4 regions of the Humiphilus diazotrophicus genome follow, and region 1 is predicted to be linked to each of the others. Evidence: riboswitches for the same ligand, from Rfam matches in the RefSeq annotation. Region 1 holds a riboswitch; each other region holds the start of a gene.
The links. A riboswitch is a leader RNA that binds a small molecule or an ion and turns the genes downstream of it on or off. The one in region 1 is predicted to bind cobalamin.
Positions count from the first base shown of each region.

Region 2: it holds a riboswitch for cobalamin, as region 1 does, so the genes downstream of both, cobU (bifunctional adenosylcobinamide kinase/adenosylcobinamide-phosphate guanylyltransferase) here and cbpA (modified peptide precursor CbpA) in region 1, are expected to answer to the same signal.
Region 3: it holds a riboswitch for cobalamin, as region 1 does, so the genes downstream of both, AC6I7T_RS05860 (ribonucleoside triphosphate reductase) here and cbpA (modified peptide precursor CbpA) in region 1, are expected to answer to the same signal.
Region 4: it holds a riboswitch for cobalamin, as region 1 does, so the genes downstream of both, AC6I7T_RS03530 (TonB-dependent receptor) here and cbpA (modified peptide precursor CbpA) in region 1, are expected to answer to the same signal.

Region 1 is NZ_AP040870.1:834,399-838,562, reverse strand. It holds gene cbpB (peptide-modifying radical SAM enzyme CbpB) at 1-1,122, opposite strand, end outside; gene cbpA (modified peptide precursor CbpA) at 1,209-1,319, opposite strand; cobalamin riboswitch at 1,535-1,741, opposite strand; gene AC6I7T_RS05000 (hypothetical protein) at 1,932-2,735, opposite strand; gene fahA (fumarylacetoacetase) at 3,144-4,164, opposite strand, start outside.
Region 2 is NZ_AP040870.1:423,690-427,853, reverse strand. It holds gene coxB (cytochrome c oxidase subunit II) at 1-999, opposite strand, end outside; gene AC6I7T_RS03550 (glutathione peroxidase) at 1,683-2,231, opposite strand; cobalamin riboswitch at 2,377-2,554, shown strand; gene cobU (bifunctional adenosylcobinamide kinase/adenosylcobinamide-phosphate guanylyltransferase) at 2,672-3,217, shown strand; gene AC6I7T_RS03540 (cobyrinic acid a,c-diamide synthase CobB) at 3,214-4,164, shown strand, end outside.
Region 3 is NZ_AP040870.1:1,077,240-1,081,403, forward strand. It holds gene lysA (diaminopimelate decarboxylase) at 1-268, opposite strand, end outside; gene AC6I7T_RS05855 (anaerobic ribonucleoside-triphosphate reductase activating protein) at 349-957, opposite strand; gene AC6I7T_RS05860 (ribonucleoside triphosphate reductase) at 961-3,108, opposite strand; cobalamin riboswitch at 3,308-3,525, opposite strand; gene AC6I7T_RS05865 (saccharopine dehydrogenase family protein) at 3,620-4,164, opposite strand, start outside.
Region 4 is NZ_AP040870.1:419,449-423,612, reverse strand. It holds gene AC6I7T_RS03540 (cobyrinic acid a,c-diamide synthase CobB) at 1-337, shown strand, start outside; gene AC6I7T_RS03535 (ABC transporter substrate-binding protein) at 334-1,209, shown strand; cobalamin riboswitch at 1,231-1,402, shown strand; gene AC6I7T_RS03530 (TonB-dependent receptor) at 1,414-3,843, shown strand; gene AC6I7T_RS03525 (FecCD family ABC transporter permease) at 3,828-4,164, shown strand, end outside.

The DNA of each region.
Region 1 (4,164 bases):
ATCATCCCGGAAGAGATTGCCCCCATTGAAGGCGGGAAGGCCAAGGAATTCGCTGCACGGAAACACATCTCCATTTGCAGAGACCGCAAAGAAGCACCGGCCGCCACCACAGGGGGAGATATCGCACATCAAGCGTCGTGCCTGCGGTGCAAGGATTGCTATGAGAATATTGGCGAAGTTTGCCACAATCAGGCGGCGGCCGGTTTCCCGATAGAGCTCTTCGGTACGATGCAGTGCTTCTAGATAGTGGTGGCTAATGACCTCATCTGCAGGTTTAATATTGCGTGCTCCCTGACGAGTGCAACGGACAGGATTGAGCATGCAAGTTGTAACTCCATGTTGATGGAAGAATTCAACTGTCGGGACCAGCTGTTCCAGATTCTCCTGGGTTACAGTGCAGATGACAGAGTAATTGGAGTAACCACGTAATTTTTCCATGGCAGCAACAACCTTGGTGTAAATGCCATGGCCGTCCCAGGTTTTGCGCGTACGACTGGCAATATCTTCCAATGCGGAATCAAGAGATAGGCCAATGGCGACGTTCCTTTCCATCAAGGAATCATATTGAGCGTCATCTAATACTGTGCCATTGGTCTGAATGCCGAAACGGAAATCATTGCCATATCGATCGAACGCTGCCAGCATCGCTTCCCAATTCAATGTGGGCTCAGCTCCGTGAAAGATTATTTGAGGCTTGTATCCTTCAGGCAAAGTTACCCGGAAGTACTGCTTCAATTTCTCCATGGCCACTAGTACCTGATCTACTGGCATATGTTGGCCATTGTGACGCGTTGTATCCGGCAAATAGCAGTACGAGCAATTCAGATTGCAGCGCTCCGTAGGGTTGAAGTACACGGCAGAGGGCCGCACATCGAAGCGAAGCCGGGCCATCTCCTCTGCAAAACTGCTGGCCTTTTGTTTGTATTGCTGCAGGAATGTGCTGGAGGTCAACGCTTCTCCGAGTTTCTCTTTTTGGATGAGTGCCCAAAAGGCCGTGTCGGGATCAACCAAGCCAATGTACTCGTCGTGGCCGATATCGATTGGTTGAAGTGTGCTTCCTTTACCTGTGTTGAAATACAATCCGCGTGACGAGCTGTTGTGACCCTTTGCTTCCAGTCCCATGAGGAGGCGATCCTTTTCTTTGTCTTAACTCTGGGGCGGATAGGTGTTTGACTATCCGCCGTGCGTAAAGCTATTGTCGGTAGCTTCTATTTTTTTGTTTCGGTCATGACGTAGTGAGATAAACCCGTGCCGCTCGCTGTACAACTTTTTCGCGTGGCAATGACCGGTTGTCTGGGTTCGTTCTTCTTGGACTTCATCACGTCACCTCCTTCCTCGAAAAATGGAATAACAAAGCCGAACGCGAGATTCCTTACTGGTGCAGAGATCTGGCCGATTTCGGCAGAAGATCCTCCGGTCCGGAAGAGGGAATCGCGAATACGAATAATTGTTGTCGCAGGATCTTTTCGCTGGCAGGAAGGATATTCTCTCCAAAAAACGAAAAACCCACATCCCCGTTTTCCACGCGGAGATCGTTGAGTCGCGGTTTCGGTCAGGTGTTCTGGCTCGCAAGTTCAGAGAGCTTAATGCTTGCTCTCAATGGAAGCTTCCACCTTCCCCGGCATTTCTGACGAGTGGTAAATAGGAAGCTGCCTTCTCGCTTACAGCGGCGGGACCGCTCCGGTTTTTCACCGGAATTCCCTGTTGCCTTTGGAGGGCAACCCGAAACCAAATCTAGATGTCAGGGGAAATTTTATAGAGAGCGGGTGGGGTGGACAATAGTCCAGATCACAGAATGATGTTTAGGTTCATGCGTGTCAGGATCTGAAACTGTCGCCGTGCTTCCTCAGCTGAGAGGCACAGCTTCCTATGAGAGAAAGCTGCGCAATTTCTTGAGGTTTCGATTCAAGCTTTTGCCTGAAGCTGCTGGCCTATATGCTCTTCCCGCTTTGATCAACAATGTGCCAGCCATCGTCGAACTTCTCGAAGAGGATTGTTGCCGGCTCTTCTGCTGAGTCTGGATGAGAGGTGAGGAACTGCTCCCACCTAGCGCGGTAGTCACTTAGGGCTTGGCTGTAAGGATCTCCGCCCGGTCTGGCGTATGGTTTAAGTTCTGTGCCGAACTGGGTTAGCTTCCACGAAATCAGAATGCCAACCTTGGCGCGCTTATCATCCTGGTATATGCCGCTAATCTTGAAGTCCTTGCCAATTTCAACGAGGGGAGGAATGTTACATTGATCGGGCTTCGGCATGGGATAGCAACTGAATCCGGTGCTATAGTCACGCGTTGAAGCGGAATCTGTGGGGCTGCCTGTCTTTGGCGTCAACCGTATTGTGCGTGAATGGGGATAGTGCAACGTCACTCCGGATACAGTTTTACTTTGAGGATCCTCTTCTTGTACGGTTATGTATCCGAGTTTGCTCAATGACTCCAGCAGGGGTCCGTAAAAAATCTCTTCTTTTGATGGTCCTCCATTACCACTCGGCGAACCATATGGCTGATGTTCTGCCAACGGAAATGCCTCTGAGTCTGTAGCTTCGCCCATACCTTCGATCTTATAGCCGGGGATAGCTCCAGATATCTTGTTATCTCCAGCGGCATGTAACTTCAGCTGGGCCTCAATCATGCGCTTGGCATCTCGTTGAGTCAATTTGCCCGAACAGCCCGACATGAGACAGACAACGACTAGGGTTGGCAAAATGCCAACGCGGGACAAGAATGCCCGAGAAAACATGGAAGCTCCTCAATTGGTTTGTGTCAATGATACATATTGGCTGAGGCAGTGCGGTAGAAATGCTTCGCTGGAAAAGCCCGTCTTTATTACTAACGTAATGATTGTCTGATGAAAAATGCCTAGAAAAATCTAATAATTGCTTGGGTGATGAATATTCCCGATGTGGGGCATAGCTGAATCTCTTTAGACTTTGCTTGAAATCACCATAGATGCAAAATCCAGATTCCCGATTATCTCAGACGAGAGATCTGATGAGAATTGATCTTGAAGTTCTCAGGTGTGAACGGAAGATAGCTTTCTTGCGTCGGCCTTGTTGGTTATTGTTATGTTCACTAAAGAACATGCGAATCCAGTTAAGTAGTAGCCATGATGGGAGGCTTTGAAGTATCAGGATCGGCATACCATCCCTTACAGGATCATTCCAGTGCATTCGCCGAAGCCGATTCTTGGCAGCCCTTCCTTTTCCGTAACAGCACGGAAGAGAATCTGATCTCCTCTTTCCAAAAACACCCGTGTTTCGCCGCTGGGCAAGCGCACCGGATCGGGATTGTGCCGCTTTTCTAGAAGGCATCCTTCGGAACCGGAATCTGGACCGGAGATGGTGCCGGTTGCCAGCAGATCTCCACAGCGCAGATTGCAGCCGTTACTGGTATGGTGGGCCACCAGTTGAGATAGAGTCCAATAGAGGTCGCTCAAATTACTACGGCTGAGCCTCATTGGATCGATATTCATGCGGCGCATTTGCTCGGATTGGATGTATACCTCAAGCGTTAGGTCTATGCTATCTCGCTCAGGCGTAGAAGAGGCGAGGTGTGGCAGCGGGGCTGGATCTCCTTCCGGCCGCGATGGCGTGGGGACGCGGTAGGGTTCAAGTGCTTCCAAGGAAACTACCCAGGGAGAGATTGTTGTCGCAAAGCTCTTCGCCAGGAAAGGGCCCAGAGGCTGGTACTCCCAGGATTGAATGTCGCGCGCTGACCAGTCGTTAATCAGACATAGTCCGAAAATGTGTTTCTCTGCGTTGTCAACAGGAATACTGTGTCCAAGACGATTTCCAGTGCCAACAAAGACGCCGATTTCCAGCTCATAATCGAGCGATTTTGTCGGCCCGAAGACAGGTGCGGTATCGCTGGGAGCCTTGGTTTGGCCACAGGGACGATGGATGTTTTCACCGCTGATGACAATAGAAGATGCACGGCCATGATAGCCGATGGGAACATACTTATAATTCGGCAGTAGCGGGTTATCGGGACGGAAGAGCCTGCCGACGCGAAGAGCATGATGGATGCCTGCATAGAAGTCGGTATAGTCACCGATATTTGCTGGAAGTTGCATCTTTACTTCGTTCATAGGAACGAGTAGCGATTCCACATCGGTTTTCTTTTCCCATCTGGCATCGAGCAAAGCCGTCACTTGCTGGCGTAACGCTGAC
Region 2 (4,164 bases), 410 kb from region 1:
TTCATCGAGCTGCTTATCCGACAGTTGCATCGCAGGCATTAAGCAGCCCGGCTTAAAGATGTTTGGATCCGCGATCCACTTCTTCAGATTTTGGGGCGTATTATCGACGGCTCCGGAAGCTAGGGTGTCCCGGCTCATCAGATGCGTCAGGTCCGGTCCATAGCGTCCATTTGCAACGGTTCCGGATACCGCATGGCAGTTGATGCACGATTGCGTCTCGAAAACTTTTCGTCCTTCAGCAGCAGCTGTATCTTCGACGGCGGATTTCTTCTGACTCTGCACCCAGGCCTGAAACTGCTCAGGTGTATCTACATAAACCCGCAACAACATCAGAGCATGCTCAGGACCGCAAAACTGAGCGCATTGGCCCTTGTATAAACCAACACGTTGAGGATCGATCCATAATTCATTGACTCTGTTAGGAATAAGATCGATTTTCCCTGCCAGATTTGGAATCCAGAAGCTATGAATTACGTCCGCTGATGTCAATTTGAAGAAAGTTGGTTTTGGCGATGAAGTGCTGCTTAAGGGGACATGTAATTCGTTGGCTGTAACGATACCGAGCGCTGGGTAACGAAACTCCCACCAAAATTGGTGTCCAATAACGATTACGTCAAGGGCAGAGGCGGGCTTGGGCGCATCCTGAATTGCAAAGATCATTCTTGCTGTAGTCAGAAACAACACAACGATGATGAGGATGGGAATGATTGTCCAGGAAAGCTCAATTTGCGTGCTGCCAAACACTTGAGGTGGTTCGAGTGCCTCATCCTTGCGTGCACGGAAGCGAATAATTGCCGTAACGAGCAGAGTTGCAACAACAAGAAATATTCCGGTCGTGATAGCCAGGACAAATAATCCCAAGCCGTGGATCAAGCTTGCCGGTGTAGAGGCGGGGGAAAAGATGTTGGTATTAGGCGACTGGGCGAAGACCTGTTTTTGACACAGGCCAAGACCTGACAGCACAAGCAGAGTGTGCCGCAAAAATCTATGATTTTGCACTCTATCAGTCACTTATCCAATCCAGTTACACCAACGTTGGGATGGTCTTTAATCCGAAGCAGTAGCCTGACGGTCTGCTTGTTCGAATAGTTCATCAGCTAAGAACAGCACAGTCCCAAAAGGCGTTTTTAGATGCCCGTAGAGGCGAGAAGAGATGTCTATTGTTTTCGAATAACGGCAATAGACAACATTTCATCCACGAGGCGCTTTGTCCCAAGCCCTTTGCGATCTGAATTGTTTTGGGTGTTAGTTGTCGGCGCTCCTCTAGTGGAGCTTTGGCTAAGTACTTAAGAATCGATAAATTGTTGGCTCTCAGTTACACGCGTGCACCCTGAAGCCAGAGCTATGAAAAAGGGGAAAGTGTTTCAATTTGTATATGCGCCTTCAAATGTTCTGCAAGGTGCAAGAACATCGCCTCCGCGCTCAGCTCTAGATTGAATGTACCACATCATAAGCCTGTTCCCAGCAAGGAGATGCGAAAACAAGAATGTCTTCAATTGTAAAGATGCTGGGTATCGTAAGCAGGTTCCATCGGCTCGCGATTTTCTGTTGTGTTTGTGTGGAATTGTGAAATATAGAGCCGAATATCGGTGTTACAAGGGGTTTGCTGTTTTCTCAGAGAAGCGGAGTCAATGTTCGGCCCTGAGTCTCGGAGCATATCAGGGCCGTTGCATTGAGAGCAGCTATTGTTTTTCCAGTTCGTCTTCAATGAGCCGAATAAGAGCTGGATCGTCCGGCTTTGTGTCGGGGCTGAAACGTGCCACAACATCGCCACCGCGATTCACAATAAATTTCTCGAAATTCCAAAGGACTTCAGGCTCCGGGTTCGGATCGATCCCGTGTCCTTTTAGCTTTTCTTTAAAGGCATCACCCGAGGTGCTGATTGCCTTTGGCTGCATTGTTGTAAGCAGCCGGTAGAGCGGATGCTTTGATTCTCCAACTACAGAGATTTTTTCAAAGAGAGGGAAGTCTATGCTGTAGTTCATTCGGCAGAAGGTTTGAATCTCCTCGTTGCTTCCCGGTTCTTGCTCTTTGAAGTTGTTTGCAGGAAATCCAATAACCACTAAACCCCGGTCGCGATAGTTTTGGTAGAGCTTCTCAAGGCCATCGTATTGAGGAGTCAACCCGCATTTTGACGCGACATTAACAACCAGCAAAACCTTTCCTTTGTATTCGTTCAACGAAGCATCCGTGCCATCGATGCGTTTTAGGGGAACTTCATAGACGCTCATCTGATTCATCTCCTCATTGCCTCAATCGACCTTTGACCACTGGATCGCATTGTGTGCCAGATGAGTCTACCGCAAGGAATGGCAACAACGCATGAAAGGCCAACGGTTTGCCGAAAATGAATCGGTTGACCCGGCCCTGCCGATTGGTTATAAAGAATTATCTGGTGTTCAGGGAAGCGCGGTGCAAATCCGCCACTACCCCGTAACTGTGAGCGCGGAGAACACGAACAGGCAGAGATGCAGCCACTGGGAGCGATCCTGGGAAGGTGTTCGTTGTTTGAGGAAGCGTAAGTCAGGAGACCGGCCAGATGCCAATCCAGGCTTGATCCAGCTTCGATGGGAGAGTTGGAAAGCGTTCTTGTCGGTCAATACCGTACTCGAAGCGCCTGCTATTTGATGATCCCGCGGCATTGGGCTCTAATGCTCACCGCAGAGGAAATATGCAAGAGACGTACCGAAAATCGGTAACTCTCGTGCTTGGTGGTGTTCGTAGCGGAAAGAGCCGCTTCGCGCAGCATTTGGCGACGCGTGCAGACTCCGTTGCCTTTATTGCTACAGCGCAATACACCGATGACGAGATGAATGCGAAGATCGCGCGCCACAGGCAGGAACGCCCTGCATCCTGGCAAACAATCGAGGAGCCGGTAAAGCTTGATTCGGTTCTTAATCAGATCGATGGAGAGTATGGGCTGGTGCTCATCGATTGCCTGACGATTTTTGCGGCAAATCTTTTGGATGCGGAAGCCAATGGCGATAATCTGCAAAGCCGTGCAGATGCTTTCTGTAAAGCCATTTCTGCCAGCAGGTCAACCATTGTTCTGGTTTCAAATGAGGTGGGCAGTGGTGTTGTTCCAGAGTATCCCTCGGGACGTAGATATCGCGATCTCCTTGGAGAGATCAATCAGCGTATTGCTGCCCTGGCTGACAATGTTGTGCTAATGGTGGCCGGTCTTCCTCTGGTGCTGAAGGGGAAGGTGGAGGCGTGATTGCCTTTCTTGTTGCCGGCGCCGCAAGCGGAGTGGGGAAGACGACTGTCGCTCTTTCATTAATGTCCGCTTTTTATCAGAAGAAATTAGTTGTTCAGGCGTTCAAGTGTGGTCCTGATTTTCTCGACACGGGGCATCACTCCAGGATCTGCAATCGCCATTCGCGAAATCTCGATAGCTGGATGCTCTCACACGATACGAATCGAGAGCTCTATGCTAAAGCCGTTTGCGACGCTGATGTGGCAATTGTCGAAGGCGTAATGGGACTCTTCGATGGCGTAAGTGGCGGTTCAGAACAAGGAAGTGCCGCAGAAATAGCAAAGCTTCTGAATATTCCCATCGTTTTGGTTGTGGATGCATCGAGAAGTGGAAGAAGCATTGCCGCTGTAGTAAAAGGCTTTCTGACCTTTGATCCTTCGCTCCGTTTTGCTGGAGTAATTCTGAATCAGGTTGCGGGTGAGAATCATTTTCGGTTGCTAGAGACGGCAATTCGTGCCACGTGTGATGTACCTATTTTAGGTTGGTTACCCAAAGAGCCTTCGATATGCATTCCGGAGAGACATCTTGGATTGCATACTGCGGAAGAGTTTGACGGCTGGCAGCAAAGGCGCGAAGAGCTGGCTGGCTTTGCGTTGAAGCATATCAATCTTGACTTACTGGCAAGATCGGCCTCTTGTTCAAGGCCAAAGCTTCCGGAAAACAGATCTGTCCGTATTAGCAAACCGAAAGTGGTTCGCATCGGCGTTGCTCAGGACCAGTCCTTCTCTTTTTATTATCAGGACAATTTAGATTGTTTGCGCGAGATGGGCGCGGAAATTGTACCGTTTAGCCCTCTGACGGACTCTAATTTACCTCCCAACCTGAGTGCGTTGTACCTCGGCGGAGGGTATCCCGAGCTTTATGCAGAAGCTTTGGCCAACAATTCTTCCATGCTTTCCGCTTTCAGG
Region 3 (4,164 bases), 240 kb from region 1:
GTAATTCAAGGATAGCCAGGGCTGAATTTGCCTTCACCGCATAACAAACCAAATGCGAGCGATTGGCAAATGCATTCTGGAACAAGCTCAATCGCTGCAAAATCTCATCTGCAGAATAGACATACAGCGGAGTACCGAATTTCTTCGCGAGAGAATCAAGCGGCAACTCTCCGCAATGCAGAACAGAACTCTTCTTCGGGTGCGAAAACGGGCGACTCAGAACGCTAACCTCTACGTAATAGGAATGGTCTTGATTTGAGACTAGCAGATTGAGACCAAGGTGGAGAGAATTATTGGTTCCACGCCGGGAACCAATCGTTTTGAGCTAGCGCATCTTGCCGCAAGAAACTACACCCGCAAAGACGGGTCCAAGGCTGTCTCTGAACGAAATGACTGCAGAGAATAGCTGCTACGAGCTGGAATCATCGCTCGAACAGCTGCAAGATCTTCGGAAGCAAGCAGAGGCAAAACGTTTGTAGTTCGAAACTGATGGCGCACTCCGCTTTCGGCAATAAGATCGATACTCTCGCAAATGACGGATGTCTCTACAGCAATACCAGCCAGGACCTCATATCGAGAGAGCGGTGCCTTTACGTCCATTGCAACAAAATCCAATAGCTTCCGATCAAACAGGTCACGAAGCACCTTAGGACGGCTGCCATTCGTATCGAGTTTGACGGCGTAGCCCATAGAGCGGACCGCCACAAGAAAGTCCGCCAGATCGGCGTGTAGAGTGGGCTCTCCGCCACTGATCACAACACCATCCAGAAATTTCCGGCGGCTATGGAGAGAAGCCAGCACATCGGAGACCGCTATAGCAGTCTCCGAATGTGCCGTCAGTAAAGCTCCGTTGTGGCAGTAAGGACAACGAAAGTTACATCCCTGCGTAAAGACGACGGCAGCCATCTTCCCCGGATAATCGCAAAGACTAAGCGGAAGGAAACCTCCGATCAGCATGGATCAGGCTCCAATCGATAGCGATTCGCGCAATTCGAACTCGGCTTGTTTGCCTTTATTCCACTGGCCCACCGGACGCAAATAGCCAACAACCCTGGAATAGACCTCTGTACGAACTCCGCAATCGGGACATGATGTCTGCTCGCCGTTGAGATACCCATGCTCCGGGCAGATAGAAAAAGTAGGAGTCACAGTAAAATATGGAAGTCTGTAACTACTACAAACCTTCTTCACAAACGCTTTTACAGATTCCGGATTCGGCACAGCTTCTCCTAGAAACAGATGCTGCACGGTTCCACCTGTGTAGCGTTGCTGCAGAGCATCCTGCAGTGCCAATACTTGAAATAAGTCGTTCGTATAATCGACCGGAAGTTGCGTGGAATTCGTATAGAAAGGACTGCCCCCTTCTTTCACCTGTCGTTCATTTGCAGAAAGAATCTCAGGAAACGCTTCTTGGTCTAGCTTCGCCAGACGATAGCTGGTGCCCTCTGCAGGAGTCGCCTCCAGGTTATAGAAATTGCCGGTTTCTTCCTGATAGAGAGCTAACCGTTCACGCATGTAATCCAAGACTTCGGCAGCAAACCGGGAGCCCTCAGGGCTTCCAATATCGCAACCAAGAAAGTTTCTGCACGCCTCGTTCATTCCAACTAAGCCAATCGTGGAAAAGTGATTCGCCCAATAACGTCCGAAACGGGCACGAATGTCGCGGAGATAATATTGCGTATATGGATAGAGGTTCTTCTCTGTAAACCGCTCAAGGACTTTTCTCTTGGTCTCGAGACTTGTTCGGGCCAAATCCATCAGTTGATCGAGCCGCGCGAAAAACTCGTCTCTATTCTTCGAGAGATAGCCGAGACGAGGCATATTTAAGGTCACGACTCCAATCGAACCGGTAAGAGGATTGGCACCGAAAAGACCTCCTCCCCGCCTCTGCAATTCCCTGGTATCAAGACGAAGGCGGCAACACATGGAACGAGAGTCATCGGGAGAAAGATCGGAATTTACATAGTTGGCAAAATACGGCACTCCATATTTCGCCGTTACCTCCCAAAGACGATCCAGTACCGGTGAATCCCAGTGAAAATCGGCAGTAATGTTGTATGTGGGAATGGGAAAAGTGAAGACACGCCCGCGAGCATCCCCTTCGACCAAAACATCGAGGAAAGCACGATTGAGCATATTCATTTCTTCCTGAAACTGCCCATACGTCTCGCTTCGTCGCTCTCCGCCAATAATTACGGCCTGCTCCGCCAGCATGGTAGGAGGTTGCAGATCGAGAGTGAGATTGGTAAACGGAGTTTGAAATCCAACGCGTGTTGCAACATTGAGGTTAAAGACAAACTCTTGCAGAGCCTGCTTAACCTCCTCATAGGTAAGACCGTCATTGCGAATAAAGGGAGCTAACAACGTATCGAAGTTGGAGAAGGCTTGAGCTCCTGCAGCCTCGCCCTGCAAGGTATAAAAGAAATTGACAATCTGTCCGAGCGCTGTGCGGAAGTGCTTTGCAGGCCTGCTTTCCGCTTTCCCAGGAGCTCCCCGAAATCCTGCGAGTAAAAGATCCTGCAGATCCCATCCAACACAATAAACCGCCAAAAGGCCAAGATCGTGCAGATGCAAAGCACCGCTTACATGTGCCTCCCGCACTTCAGGAGAGTAAATCTCATTTAGCCAGTATGTTTCGCTGATTTGGCTGGCAATATAGTTATTCATCCCTTGCAGGGAAAAGGCCATATTGCTGTTCTCCTGCACCTTCCAGTCTGTCCTCTCCAGATATTGGGCAACCAGATCGACATTAGCCTGATCAACCAACTCCCGAATTTTCTTGTGCTGTTCGCGATACAAGATGTAGGCACGTGCAGTTTTCTTGAATGGTGAGTTCAAAAGAACTTCTTCAACAGCGTCTTGAATTGCCTCGACGCTTAACATTTCAGAGCGCTCAAGTGCCAGATTCAAGGCAATAACACGACGGGTAAGCGAAACTGCAATATCTTCTCCAAATTCTCCGGCCGCCTCTCCCGCTCTTCGAATGGCTGTCGTAATCTTCTGTGCATCAAAAGCTACAATGCTTCCATCTCTTTTACATATTTCAGTAAATGCCCCGGCACTATTTTTCTTTTGCTGTTCCCTATAAGTATTTGCAACGGTTTCCACATTGATCTCCTAACAGGCAAAAGGGGCAGCAAACAGAAGCGGCCACAGAAATATGACACACGACTGGTTACATAACCCGATCATCTCTTACTTCATGGAGTTGGGCAGAAGAGCACGAGCCAACAAATGGAGATTTCCTCCACCTGTACGGACAAATCCTGATCCGACCAGCCTCTCCCACGAAGGCTTCAGTCAAGACGCGCAAAGCGTCGTGTCGGCAGGTCTTCGGACTTGTGGGCTTGCAGCCCCATTGAGCTGCATCTACTCGCCATCGCTTCCCAGCTTCTTGGGAAAGCCAGTGCATGTGATGGAATTCGTTCCCATTTACCGCTGCGGGGCAGTCCTCGAATTGCACGAGGTTCCCTTTTCAGGCGAGGCTGACTCGCAACCTCGCCACCGAACACGAACCCCATCATATTGGGTCCACCACCTATCGTCAACCCAACAAATTGCGATACCTGTGTATATCCAAGCATCCTAAAAAGTGATACGCCAGAAGAAGCAAATCTGGCTACGTACTTCGGCTCATGCTTGCAACGCCCTCTCCGAGGCTCAGAGAAAACGGTTCGGGCGAGAGTGCTTCCAGAAACGCTCTCGAATCAAAAATCTCGCCGGGAGTGACAGCTCCTGCCCTTCTGCAATCGCCAGTCAAAATCCGTTCCGCTGCTTCGGCTACCAAAGGGGCAGTAACGGCATAGATATCACGCCCCGATACTGCTGCATACCGTTCCTCGTCTCCCTTACGGATGAGTACTTCCATATAGAAACGCTGATCGGAACGACCTCGCTCATCTGCCGCTATGGGTGGTGGCGTACCGGGATCATGAAGGTCCTTCAAGGCAGTTCGATTCACATAGGCATGAATTTCGGGCACCCGCAGGTGGCGCGAGATCACGATAGTCTCAGCCAGAGGGAAAATGACAACATCCTGTTTCCCAAAAGGCGGAGGAAAATCCCACGAAAGCTCAGGGGAAGGATCGTCAACAAAGGTCAGTACATTCCCTGAAAACACAAATCTGCGGCCAGGATTCCTCTCTCCTGTCCGAGAAGTTCCGC
Region 4 (4,164 bases), 410 kb from region 1:
TGATGGCAAGTGCTTCCGGCTGGCAGGGGTGTTGCCTCTACAGGTTGAGATGACGGATCGTCTCATGCGTTTTGGTTACGCGCAATTGGAATTAACTGAAGATTGCATCCTGGGACGAAAGGGAACTATTACCAGAGGGCATAGTTTCCATTATTCACGGTGTTCAGCAACGAAAGAGGTTTCCTCCGTCTATCGTGTTAGCTATACGCTTTCCGGTAAGCAGGAGAGTGAAGGCTATCGGAATAGCGGTGTGCTTGGTAGCTACCTTCACCTTCATTTCCTGTCGAATCCGTCGATTGCAGAGAGCTTTGTCGAGCATGCAAGGCGGTTTGCATGAGAGTGCAATTGATAAGAGCTCTGATAGCGTTTCTATTGCTTGGCGCAGTACTGCCAGCGGTGGCTTCTCGTAAGTTGACCGACGAACTTGGCCGGACAGTCGTTGTTCCAGATCACCCTCACCGGCTTATCTGCCTGGCGCCGAGTGTTGTAGACGATGTTTTCGAGCTTGGAGCGGGTGGCGATGTGGTAGCTGTAAGTGACTACACCAAATATCCTGCTGAAGCAGCCAAGCGACCAAGCGTTGGTTCTCCGCTCAGTCCTTCGATTGAGAAAATCATCTCTTTACATCCAGACCTGATTCTGGCTGTGGGCGAGATTAATCAGCTGGAACATCTCCGGCCTATTGAGCAGTATGGCATTCCCATCTTTATGGTGAATCCTCGCAGCCTGGATGGGATCTATCTTTCAATAAGCGATGTCGGAAAAGCAATTCATCGCGAAGGTGAGGCTGCAAGTCTCATTGCGAGATTGAAGGCGAGAGAAAAGGCAATTCGTGCACGCGTATCAGGTAAGCCAAAGATTCGCGTGTTTATGCCTATCTGGCATGATCCGATAGTTACGATCGGAAGAGATGATTATATTACCGGGATGATTGAAATAGCAGGGGCCAAGTCCGTGACAGATGACGTTGCTCTGCCTTGGCCTCATATCAGCCTGGAAGCCGTGATTGCCCGTAATCCGGATGCATTACTTCTTGTCCGTAGCGGGAAAATGTCAGTCCAGCAATTGACCAACCATCCAGGCTGGAGGACTTTACGTGCAATTCGTGAAGGAAAGATTTATTGGATAGATGAACGCATCGACCTTCCCAGTCCGATTGCGTTTGACGCATTGGAGGATTTAGCAAAACAGTTTCATCCTGGATTGTAAGAAGTTTGCAATCTATAACCATTAACAACTAACCATCAGGATGTTCGGGAAGAGCGGTGCGAATCCGCCACTACCCCAGTAACTGTAAGCGCTTAGAGTTCATCCATCATGCCACTGGAAGATGCATTCCGGGAAGGCGGTTGAACCCGATGAGGCGCGAAGTCAGGAGACCGGTCCTGTGAAAGAGTTCCGAGGGGACACAATATGTTTCGATGGAAGTTAACTTATCTTTGCCTGCTATTTTTACTGCTCTTTCAGCGTGCCGATGCCGCACAGATTCGTGGAACTGTTACTGATTCTCTAGGTGCTGCTATTCCGCATGCCAAAATCGAATTGTTGCAGAAGGACAAGGTGGTAGCGACAACCCAATCCGACGTTGAAGGGAAATTTGCGTTGGATGTTTCTGCAGAGGGTCGTTATCAAATACGCGCTGCTGCGTCTTCATTTGCGCCTTATGTAAGTGAGCCTACCTACCTAGCTAACTCTCAGGTCCTGCAGGTGAATGCGATCCTGAGCGCTGGAAAGCTGATTCAGCAAATAACGATTTCAGCAAATGGAACTCCAACACCCCAGGCACAAATTGGTTCTGCAATTACTACACTTTCTGAAAGCCAGTTCCAGCTGAAGCGAGATATTCAGGAGAGCCTCAGTTTTGTTCCGGGGTTGCAGGTTATGCAGACCGGGCAGGCCGGAGGGGAATCGAGCCTTTACATTCGAGGCGGCAATAAAGACGCAAATAAAGTCCTGATAGACGGAGTATCTGTTAGTGACATCGGTGGAGAGGTGGATTTCAGTAGCCTAGCCTCCGTTGGCATTGCCCGGGCAGAGGTGTTACGTGGTCCTAACAGTGCTTTATACGGTTCTGATGCCATGGCGGGAGTTGTTCATCTGTTTACAGTCCAGGGAAAAACTTCTTTACCCCAATTGAGCTATTTCGGGGAAGGCGGTAACTTTGGAACCTATCACCAGGATGGTTCATTAGCCGGTTCTCACAAACAATTCGATTATCTTTCCGACTATTCTCGCTTTGACACAGCAAATAGTATTCCTCATAGCCAATTTCATAATGGAACTTTTGTTGGAAACTATGGCTGGCGGCCTCTTCCGAATACAGAGGCGAGAGCAACCGTTCGCTACCTGGCTACTTCCTATGGAGCTCCCAATGCAATTCAGCTGTATGCAATTCCGAATGATGCTGTACAGAAATGGCAGGACTCGATAATCTCCGGGACCCTTGACAACAGGGCAACTGAGCGCTGGCATAATCTCCTTCGTTACGGCGTCTTCCGGATGAATGGCCAATACACAGACTTTGCACCGGATGGAATTCCATTGATGGATTCTTCGGGAGGGGTTTCAGCTTACTTGGGGAAGCCCGTGACGATTAAAGGTGCAAACGGGTATTCTGCAAGTGGGCAGGCTATCTTTCAATATGTTGAGACCTATCCAAACCTATATGTGTCACACACCAGCAAGGACTTCGTGTATGGACAATCCGACTATAAATTTTCTCCGCATATAGTTGGTTTGGGCGCCTTCCGATATGAGAAGGAGCGTGGCTATACACAGAGTACCGGTGCTTCTCAAAGTTCGACCGATAGAGACAATTACACCTACACGATGGAGGTTAAGGGGGATTATCGTAACCGCCTTCACTACACAATCGGTAGCGGAATTGAGAAAAACGCTATTTTCGGAGTGGAAGCTACTCCCAGGGCATCCTTTGCTTATTACCTGATTCGCCCTGGCTCTTCTACCTTTTGGGGCGGAACCAAGCTTCGCTTCAGCTTTGGGAAGGGAATTAAAGAGCCAAGCATCTACTATCAGCTCAACTCGCTTTACGATGTGCTGCGGAAGGCTTCGGCAGAAACGGGCACGATTCAGCCGATTGGCGCTGAGCGTTCTCGCAGTTTTGATGGGGGTGTGGATCAGGAGTTTCTTTCTGGACGGGGCAAAATTGGAATCACCTACTTCCACAATCAATTCACGAATGTGATCGAATTTGTTCCGCAGCAGGCTCTGATCGGTAACCTTGGTATTCCTCGGAATGTTGCCAATCAGTTTCTGTTTGGAGCCGCAGTTAACTCCCAGGCTTTCCGAACGTTAGGCGCAGAGGCCGAGATTGAGTATCGAGTCAGCTCTCATCTTTTTGCCCGCGGCGGGTATACCTATCTGGATGGCGTCGTTCAGCGCTCCTTTTCCAGCAATGCACTCTCTCCCGCGGTGAATCCTAACTTTCCCGGCATTACCATCGGCTGGTTTTCTCCCTTGGTTGGGGCTAGGCCATTCCGGCGTGCTCCTCATTCCGGCTATTTCGGTCTGAGCTATAGCCAATCGCGCTGGAATGCCTCCCTGAATGGAACGCTGGTTAGCCGTCGTGACGACAGTGACTTTTTGTATGACAGCAACTACGGAGCGAGTTTGCTGCTTCCCAACCGGAATCTGTTGAGTTCTTATCAGAGGCTTGATTTTGTGGGAGATTATCGTGTGAATCGCTTTGTGTCCCTGACCTCAAGCATGCAGAATCTCTTGAGCCAGCACTACGATGAGGCTTTTGGGTATCCTGCTCTGCCATTTACCTTCAGGTCAGGGGTCAAGATAACCTTGGGAGGAGAGTCTTGGAAGCTGAAGTAACCAGGCTGTCCACTCTCGAAAAAAGAACAAGCACCTATGGTGCTCACGGACAAGCTCGCTTCCATATAACATTGTGCTTGCTTTCCGTGTTGCTTGTAGTTGCGATCGTCTATTCCATGAGCTGGGGCGCAATTCGCGTCCCAGCTCATGACATTCTTAACGCAATTTTCGGCAGGGCACCGCTCACTTCCGAAGAGCGGGAAATTCTCTTACAAATTCGTCTCCCACGTATCCTGGCTGCGGGCTGTGTGGGAGCAGCGCTCTCCATAGCAGGAGTTCTTTTTCAAGGGCTCTTTCGAAATCCCCTTGCCGATCCTTATG